2 linked regions of the Hydrogenophaga sp. SL48 genome follow. The protein of the gene in region 2 interacts with the protein of the main gene of each other region in a pairwise test. Links are inferred from orthologs where the notes say so. Each region holds a gene or a part of one and is shown on either strand. Other genes may lie near its edges.

What was found. Proteins that work in one complex are often made in the same cells at the same time.
Region 1: the proteins of tsaE (region 2) and rlmB interact in binary tests that used the Escherichia coli proteins (3 or more experiments, as listed by UniProt). The link is inferred for Hydrogenophaga sp. SL48 from one-to-one orthologs.

The regions. Positions count from the first base shown.
Region 1 is NZ_CP063400.1:1,960,497-1,964,887, forward strand. Bases 468-3,188 are described here. They hold rlmB (23S rRNA (guanosine(2251)-2'-O)-methyltransferase RlmB), read right to left. Parts: upstream 2,340-3,188; coding sequence 1,596-2,339; downstream 468-1,595. Other genes in these bases: IM738_RS09315 (ATP-binding protein), read left to right, coding at 468-543; IM738_RS09320 (response regulator transcription factor), read left to right, coding at 540-1,199; IM738_RS09325 (hypothetical protein), read right to left, coding at 1,214-1,561; IM738_RS09335 (ABC transporter ATP-binding protein), read right to left, coding at 2,419-3,096; IM738_RS09340 (arylesterase), read left to right, coding at 3,134-3,188. In the rest of the region: more of IM738_RS09315, read left to right, coding at 1-467; more of IM738_RS09340, read left to right, coding at 3,189-3,778; tRNA 2-selenouridine(34) synthase MnmH, read left to right, coding at 3,785-4,391. UniProt on the Escherichia coli protein: Specifically methylates the ribose of guanosine 2251 in 23S rRNA.
Region 2 is NZ_CP063400.1:2,490,849-2,495,400, forward strand. What follows is about bases 1,280-4,161. They hold tsaE (tRNA (adenosine(37)-N6)-threonylcarbamoyltransferase complex ATPase subunit type 1 TsaE), read left to right. Parts: upstream 1,280-2,372; coding sequence 2,373-2,951; downstream 2,952-4,161. Other genes in these bases: queG (tRNA epoxyqueuosine(34) reductase QueG), read right to left, coding at 1,305-2,351; IM738_RS11815 (N-acetylmuramoyl-L-alanine amidase), read left to right, coding at 2,948-4,161. In the rest of the region: IM738_RS11800 (S8 family serine peptidase), read right to left, coding at 1-984; more of IM738_RS11815, read left to right, coding at 4,162-4,309; IM738_RS11820 (DedA family protein), read right to left, coding at 4,338-4,552. UniProt on the Escherichia coli protein: Required for the formation of a threonylcarbamoyl group on adenosine at position 37 (t(6)A37) in tRNAs that read codons beginning with adenine.

The sequences.
Region 1 (4,391 bases), 530 kb from region 2 along the record:
GGCGTGCGCTCGCGCCCGGGTCAAGGGTCGGTGTTTTCGCTGAGCATGCCGCTGTGTGAGTTGCAGGCCCTTGGTGATGCGGCATCGAGCGCGTCACTGCCGTCGATCAACGGCCTCCGGGTGCTGGTGGTGGACGACGACACCGCCTCGCGGGAGGCCACGCTCGCGCTGCTGGCGTCGTGGAACGTTCAGGCGGTGGGTGCGGGTACCGCCGACGAGGCCGAGGACCAGACCATGGCCATGGTCCGCCGGGGCGAAGCGCCCAACACCTTGTTGACCGACCACTGGTTGCCGGCGGCTCAGTCCAGCCGCGACGTGGACGCCCGCGTGCGCCAGGTGCTGCGACACGACCACCCGGGCAGTGCCGACACCTTGCGAACCGCCGTCCTCACGGGCGACAGCCAGCGCGAAACCCGCGAGGAGGTTCTGCGCCGGGGCTGGACCTTCTGGCAAAAACCTGTGCGCCCGCAAGCGCTGCGTCAGTGGCTCGCCCACACGGCCCTGGAAGCCACAGACACGCCGCCCGCGCCACACCCACCATGAACACGCTCCCGATGCACGCCATGCCAGACGAACCCGTCCTGCTGATCGCCGACGACCACGCGCTGATCCGCATCGGCTTGCGCACGCAGCTCACCCACCTGGGCCACTTTCAGGTGATCGAGGCCTGGGACCAGCCCTCGCTGCACGCCTGTGTGGCGCGCGAGCCCCGCATCGACCTCATCCTGCTCGACGTCATGATGCCTGGCAGCGAAGACCAACACTGGATCGAGTCGTTCCGCCAGCGCTTCCCGGAGCCCCGTGTGCTGTTGATCACCGGCCTGCCACTGGACCAGGTCACGCGGCGCTACCGCCATTTGCCCAATGTGCTGGGCGTCATCGACAAAAGCCGCTCGTCGGCGGAGTTGCGCAAAGCGGTGGACCTGGCGCTGGCGGGCGAACCGGTGTGGCCCAGCGCCGGCATGGTCGCGCCGGCGTATGAAAAGAAGGGCCACCTGCGGGCCGCGACCCTCACCGAACGGCAGCGGGAAGTGGCCATGCTGGTGGCCAGCGGCTTGAGCAACCGGGACGTGGCCACGTCGCTGGACCTCAGCGAGGGCACCGTCAAGAACCACATCAAGGACATCTTCCGGGCACTGGGCGTGACCAACCGCACCCAGCTCGCGTTGCGCGTCAAGCCGCCCGACGCGGGGGGCTGAAACTCAACCGCCGCTCAACGCGGGTTTTCGAAGAACACGGCGTTGGTGTAGTCGCTGATTTCGAAATACACCTTTTTCTCGCCAGCGTCCACGGCCATGTTCAGGTTTTCATCGAGCACACCGTAGCCGTAGCGGTAGGCGCGCGGCTTGCCGTCGTCGGTGCCGAGCGCGGTGCTGATCTTGTCGATCTTCAGGAAGCGGCGCGCCACCTTGTCGCCCGCATAGACCTCCAACACGCCGTTGGTGCCGGTCCAGTTCTGGATGTCGCGGCTCAGCTGGTTCTGCTGCTCCTGGGTGCAGCCGGCGAGCAGGGCCAACGCCACGGCAACGGCGCCGGTCACCTGGGCCAAAGATGTGTTCATGAAGATGCTGCCCCCTGATTGAAAAAGAAGCCGCTCAGCTGCGCTGGCGCAAGGCCTCGTACAGGCACACGCCGCTGGCCACCGAGACGTTGAGGCTCTCCACCGCCCCCGCCATCGGGATGCTCACCAGCTCGTCACAGGTTTTGCGCGTGAGCTGGCGCATGCCGTCGCCCTCGGCGCCCAGCACCAGCGCCACCGGCACCTTGAGGTCCACCTGGTACAGCGTCTTGGGCGCATCGTCGCTGGTGCCGATGACCCAGATGTTGCGTTCCTTCAACTCGCCCAGCGTGCGAGCCAGGTTGGTCACCATGAAATAGGGCATGGTCTCGGCCGCGCCGCTGGCCACCTTGGCCACGGTGGCGTTGATGCCGGCCGCATGGTCCTTGGGCGCGATCACCGCGTGGGCGCCCGCGCCATCGGCCACGCGCAGGCAGGCGCCCAGGTTGTGGGGGTCGGTGATGCCGTCAAGCACCAGCAGCAGCGGCGCCCTGCCCTCGGCCTCCAGGCCTTCGAGCAGCTCGTCCAGCGAGTGCACCTGTGGCAGCTCCTGCACCCGAGCTGCCACGCCCTGGTGGCCGTGGCTGCCGGCGAGCTTGGCGATGCGCAGGCTGTCGGCCTCGATCAGGCGCACGCCCGATTCTTTGGCGCGCTCCAGAAATTGGCGCATGCGCGCGTCGCGGCGGGTGGATTCGAAGTAAACCTCGACGACGGATTGGGGCGCGGTTTTCAGACGCACGCCCACGGCGTGAAAGCCGAAAAGCACTTTGGAAGAAGACATGCGCAGATTATCCCCGCGCACCGACCTGAATGACGCCCCCGACATCCGCGTTACCCAGGGCCAAGGGATTGGCTGCGCCTCAGGCTGGCATCTGTTCAGCCTCGGAGGCCTGCCCTGCTTCGATGACGATGCGGCGCTCGCAGCGCTGCGCGATGGCCCGGTCGTGGGTCACGAGCACCAACGTCGTGCCCTGCTCGCGGTTGAGCTCGAACATCAGCTCCATCACCTTCTCACCCGTCGCGAAGTCCAGGCTACCCGTGGGTTCATCGGCCAGCAGCACGGCCGGTTTCACCACAAACGCCCGCGCCAGCGCCACGCGCTGTTGCTCGCCGCCCGACAGCACCTTGGGGTAGTGCCCCAGGCGCTCGCCCAGGCCCACGCGCTGCAACATGGCGGTGGCGGCGGTGCGGGCGTCGCGCCGGCCCACGAGTTCCAACGGCAGCATCACGTTTTCCAGCGCGCTCAGGTTGCCCAGCAACTGGAAGCTCTGGAAAACGAACCCCAGCTTTTCCGCCCGCAAGGCAGCCCGCTGGTCTTCGTTGCGCGCAAAAAGGTCAACCCCGTCAATGAGCACGGTTCCGCTGGTGGGCGTGTCCAGGCCGGCGATGATGGACAACAGGGTACTTTTCCCCGAACCCGACGCGCCAACGATGGCGGCGGTCTCCCCACGGCGCAGCGAAAAGTCGATATCGCGCAAAATGGTCAGCGTGCCCGTGGAGTCGGTGACCGATTTGAACACCTGCTTCACCACAATCATGTCATCCGGCATCGTTTTCGCCTTGAAAGGCTCTCAGTTGAAACGTCGTCACTTTAACGCCCTGCTCTCCCTGCTCGCCTCGACGGGGTCATTGGCCAGCGCCCAGACGGCGAGCAAGTCGGCGGCCGTGCTGGTGGTGGGTGACTCCCTCAGCGCCGAATACGGCCTCAAGCGCGGCAGCGGCTGGGTGCAGATCCTGCAACAACGACTGGTGAAGGAACGCATCCCCGCCCACATGGTCAACGCCGGCATCAGCGCCGACACCTCATCGGGTGGGCGTTCACGCCTGCCCGCGCTGCTCAAGCTGCACAAACCGGCCATCGTTGTCCTTGAGCTGGGTGCCAACGATGCGCTGCGCGGGCTGCCGCTGACCATGACACGCGACAACCTCACCGCCATGGCGCGCCTCTCGCGTGAGGCGGGTGCGCGCGTGGTGATCGTCGGCATGCAGGTGCCGCCCAACTACGGCGGCAAGTACACGCAAGACTTCCGCGAGGTGTTCAAGACGGTGGCGACCGCCGAGAAGGCAGCGCTGGTGCCCTTCCTGCTCAAGGGCGTGGCCGATCTGGCCGACCCGACCCTGCTGTTTCAGGAAGACCGCATTCACCCCAACGAGGCGGCCCAGCCCACGCTGGCCAACAACGTCTGGGCGGTGCTGGCGCCCATGTTGCCGAAACGATAATCGGGCATGCCCGTCCACACCCTGCCCGCAGCCGCCGCCATCCAACAGCTCGGCGATTACGACACCATCATCGACGCCCGCACCGAAGACGAGCACGCGCTCGACCATGTGCCCGGTGCCGTCAACTGGCCCACGCTGAACAATGCCGAGCGGATCACCATCGGCACCATGTACAAGCAGGTCAACGCCTTCGAAGCCAAGAAGCGTGGCGCAGCGCTTTCGGCGCGCAACATCGCGGCTCACATCGAGCGCGAGGTGATCGACAAACCTCGCACCTGGAAGCCGCTGGTCTACTGCTGGCGCGGTGGCAACCGCAGTGGCGCACTCGCGACCATCCTCGGTGCCATCGGCTTTCAGGTGACCTTGATCGAGGGTGGCTACAAGGCCTGGCGGGCCGCACTGGTGGAAGACATTCCAGCGCAGGCCCGGAGACTCCACTACCGCGTGGTCTGCGGCCCCACCGGCAGCGGCAAGACACGCTTGCTGCAAGCACTCAGGGCGCAAGGGGCACAGGTGCTCGACCTCGAAGCCCTGGCCAACCACCGAAGTTCGGTGCTGGGTCACATCCCCGGTGTGCCTCAGCCCAGCCAGAAACGTTTCGACAGCCTGATCT
Region 2 (4,552 bases):
GGAACAGGCACCCCCGCCACCCAGTGACATGTTGATCACTGAAGCCGCATGGGTGTTGGCAGGAACACCCGCCACGCTGCCGCCGGCCGCCCAGACAATGCCATCAGCGATGTCCGAAAAAAATCCCCCGCATTTCCCCAGCACACGTACGGGAACCACTTTGGCACCAAAAGCAACTCCAGCACCGCCTGTGGAGTTGTTGGTCACCGCCGCAATGGTCCCTGCAACGTGGGAGCCATGCCAGCTGGAAGCCTCTTCAGAGCAACCTTCAAAAAATCCGCCGTACGTTAACCCCAAAGAATCGGCGTAGGTCACCCAGTCACCAGGATCCGACGGATCATTGTCGCGACCCGTTCCATCATTTCCCACCCTTGAATCGGAAACAAAATCATAACCACCGACCCTGTTGGCATCAAGATCAGGATGACTGGTGATGCCGGTGTCCAGCACCGCAACCCGCACACCAGAACCCTGGCTGATATCCCAGGCAGCGGGCAGATTGACCCCCCCAACCCCGGTCCCATAGTGCCATTGGGAAGATTGATAACCAGGGTCATTCGGTACAAACTGACGGCGCATCCAGGCATCGGGCTCAACATACTCCACCGCCGGGTCTTTGGCGATTTCCTGAATCAACTCATTGAGTCGATTGCCGGAAAGCGGAGCACTCTGCTTCAGCAGATAGGCACCCGTGGCCAACGGCTTGTCGAAGTACAAGGTAATGCCAAATTTGTTGGCCGACGCGCTGGCGTTGCCGAACCCCAAGCCCGCAGCATTTTGTCCTGCATGCTGCAGAGTCAGTTGTTGACCACTCAACTGTCCCGTTTTGTACTTGATGATGATGCCACCCTGTTTGAACGGTCCGGATTGGACAGAACGGTCAACCTTGGGTTGCGCATCTTTGCCTCCTGCATAAGCCCCCTGAGCCAAAAACACCGCAGATGTCAATGCAAGAATATGTGACAGGATTTGCTTCTTCTTCATAAATTCCCCACTCCCCATACCCCCAAATCAGAGATATGGTCCATGATTAAACAATGCGCATAAGACTTGAAGAGTCATTTGCATGATCGAAAGAAGCCAGCTCATGCGATGCATGTACGCAAGCCAACTATCAGCATTTAGTTTACTTTTTGTTTCATACCCGGTCAAGACGAGCGACAACGTGCGTTGCAGAAAACCCTCGCCTGTGTGTCTCTAAGTACAGGGGGCCATGAACACGGCGGCCGGGATCATTCTGAGTGGCCTTCAGTGCTCAGGCTGGCCAGTGAAGTGTCTGCAGACCCCTCCCCCCACACCACCCGTCACACCTTCGTGCGCTGCTCAAGTGCCCAGGCCACGTGTTCGCGCACCACCATGCTCGGGTGGTGCGCTCGCGCCAACAAGGCCGTCTCGGTTGCAGGATCCATGGTGTCCCGCAGCGCATTCCCCATCGCCACCGCGATGTTCCTCAACCACCGCTCGTGCCCGATGCGCCGGATCGGGCTGCCTTCGGTGCGGCGCAAAAACTCGTCTTCGGTCCACGCAAACAATTCGACCAGCGTCGCACCCGTGAGCCCGTCGCGCGGGTCGAAGTCAGCGAGCGGGGAACGCTGCGCGAACTTGTTCCAGGGGCAGATCAGCTGGCAGTCGTCGCAGCCATAGATGCGGTTGCCGATCAGCGGGCGCAGGTCTTCGGGAATCGGCCCGGCGTGTTCGATGGTGAGGTAAGAGATGCAACGGCGTGCGTCCAGCCGCTGCGGGCCGAGGATGGCCTGCGTGGGGCAGATCTGAATGCAGGCACTGCAGGCGCCGCAGTGGTCGGTCACGGGTGCGCTGGCCGGCAGGGCGATGTCCACGTAGATCTCGCCCAGGAAAAACATCGAGCCGCCTTCTCGGTTCAACACCAGGGTGTGTTTGCCGCGCCAGCCCTGGCCGCTGCGCCGGGCCAGCTCGGCTTCGAGCACGGGCGCGGAGTCGGTGAACACGCGGTGGCCCCGCGGGCCGATGGCGGCCTCGATGCGTTCAGCCAGTTTTTGCAGGCGGTTGCGCAGCACCTTGTGGTAGTCCCGGCCCCGCGCGTAGAGCGAGACGATGGCCTCGCCGGGCCGTTGCAGGCGCTGCAGTTCGAGTGCCTGCCAGTCCTCCGGCGTGTGTTGCGGCAGGTAGTCCAGCCGGGCCGTGATGACGCTCACGGTGCCCGGCACCAGCTCGGCCGGCCGAGCGCGCTTCATGCCGTGGCGGACCATGTAGTCCATCTCACCGTGAAATCCGGCCGCGAGCCAGGCGCTCAGGCCGGGCTCGGCGGCAGAAAGATCGATGCCGGCCACGCCGATTTGGGACAATGCGAGCTCCTGGCCCCAGGCCTGTATCTGAGTCACCAGTTGAGCAGCATCGAAATCGGACGTCATGTGCCGCCCATTGTAGAAACGCCCGCGCCGGCAGCGCCGTCGCTGTGGCGTGGCCGCTGGGCCAGCGAGGCGGACACACAGGCCTTTGCCGCGCGGCTGGCCGCATGCCCGGCCATCCACAACGCCACGCTCACGCTGCAAGGCGACCTGGGCGCGGGCAAGACCACCTTCGTTCGCCACCTGTTGCGCGCCCTGGGCGTGCGCGGCCGCATCAAGAGCCCGACCTACGCCGTGGTCGAGCCGCACAGCGCGGTGGACGGCCCGCTGTCACCGACAGGCGCGCCGCTGGCCATCTGGCACTTCGACTTCTACCGTTTCACTGATCCCCGCGAGTGGGAAGACGCGGGCTTTCGCGAACTTTTTGCGAGCCCGGGTCTCAAGCTGGTGGAGTGGCCCGAACGGGCGACGGGCCTGATGCCCGCGATCGACGCTGAAATCCACATCGAACCCGACGACATGATGCCCACATCCACCGACGACGACACCGACGGCCCACGCATCCTGCGCGTCACGGCCCACACCCCCATCGGCCGGCAACTGCTGGCGGCGCTCCAGGCATGAGCCAACCCATCGGCCGCCGCGAGGTGTTGCGCGCAGGCACGCTGGTGATGCTGCTGGGCACGCCCCACCTCGCGCAGGCCGGTCGTGTGATCGCCGTGCGCATCTGGCCCGCCCAGGACTACACGCGCGTGACCATCGAGTCCGACGCGGCGCTCAAGGCCCACAAGACCACAGTGATCGACCCGCCGCAACTGACCGTCGAGATCGAGGGCATCGACCTGCTCGACGGCATGCGCGAGCTGGTGGCCAAGCTGCGCTCGGACGACCCGAACATCGCGGGCATGCGGGTCACACCCGTGGGACCCAATCTCGCCCGGCTGACCATCGACCTGAAGAAGCCGATCAAGCCTCAGGTGTTCAACCTGCCACCGGTCGCGGCCTACCAGCACCGGCTGGTGTTCGACCTGTTCCCCGAGCAGGAGGTGGACCCGCTGGACGCGCTGATCCGCGAGCGCTTTCTGGAGGTGGACGAGGCCAGCGCGCGGGCCGCGAAGCTGCTGGGCATTGAGCTCGACCAGGCGCAGGCACCGGCCGACCCGCTGGGTGAGCTGATCGCGGGCCGCAACAAGCCCCGGCCCGCCGCCAAGCCGACCGAGGCCCCCACCACCCCCAGGCCGGCGCCGGTGAAGAAGACCGAACGACTGATCATCGTGGCGCTCGACCCCGGCCATGGCGGTGAAGACCCGGGCGCCATCGGCCCCGGCGGCACCAAAGAGAAAGACGTGGTGCTGAAGGTCGCGCACCGCCTGCGCGAGCGCATCAACGCCACGCGCGTCAACGGCAACCCGATGCGCGCCTACCTGACGCGCGACGCCGATTTTTTTGTTCCGCTGGGCGTCCGCGTGCAAAAGGCGCAGCGCGTGCGCGCCGACCTGTTCATCAGCCTCCACGCCGACGCGTTCATGACGCCGCGGCCCCAGGGCGCGAGCATCTTTGCGCTCAGCACCAAGGGCGCGAGCAGCGCGGCGGCGCGCTGGATGGCCAACAAGGAAAACGCCGCCGACCTGGTGGGGGGCCTCAACGTGAAGAACAGGGACGCGACCCTGCAGCGCGCCTTGCTGGACATGAGCACCACCGCACAGATCAAGGACAGCCTCAAGCTCGGCAGCGCCATGCTTGGCGAGGTGGGCCGGGTCGGCAAGCTGCACAAGCCCCACGTCGAACAGGCCGGTTTCGCGGTGCTGAAGGCACCCGACATCCCCAGCGTGCTGGTCGAGACCGCCTTCATCAGCAACCCGGATGAAGAAGTGCGGCTCAACAGCGAGAGCTACCAGGCCAATCTGGCCGATGCCCTGATGAAGGGCATCGTGAAGTACTTCAGCGCCAACCCGCCGTTGGCGCGCACCCGACCCTTGTAAGGCCAGCGCGGCCGCGCTGGCGCCCGGCTCAAGCCTTGGCAGCGGCGTCGGCTTTGGCGTCGCGGTGCGCCTTCCAGCCACCCCAGAGCGCAATCAGCCCCGGCACGAAAATCAGCGCCCAGATGATCTTGGAGAGGTTGGCCCGCACCCAGGGCAGGTTGCCGAAGAAGTAGCCGGCGGACGTGAGGCCGATCACCCAGATCACCGCGCCCACCACGTTGAACATCGTGAACTTGCTGCGGG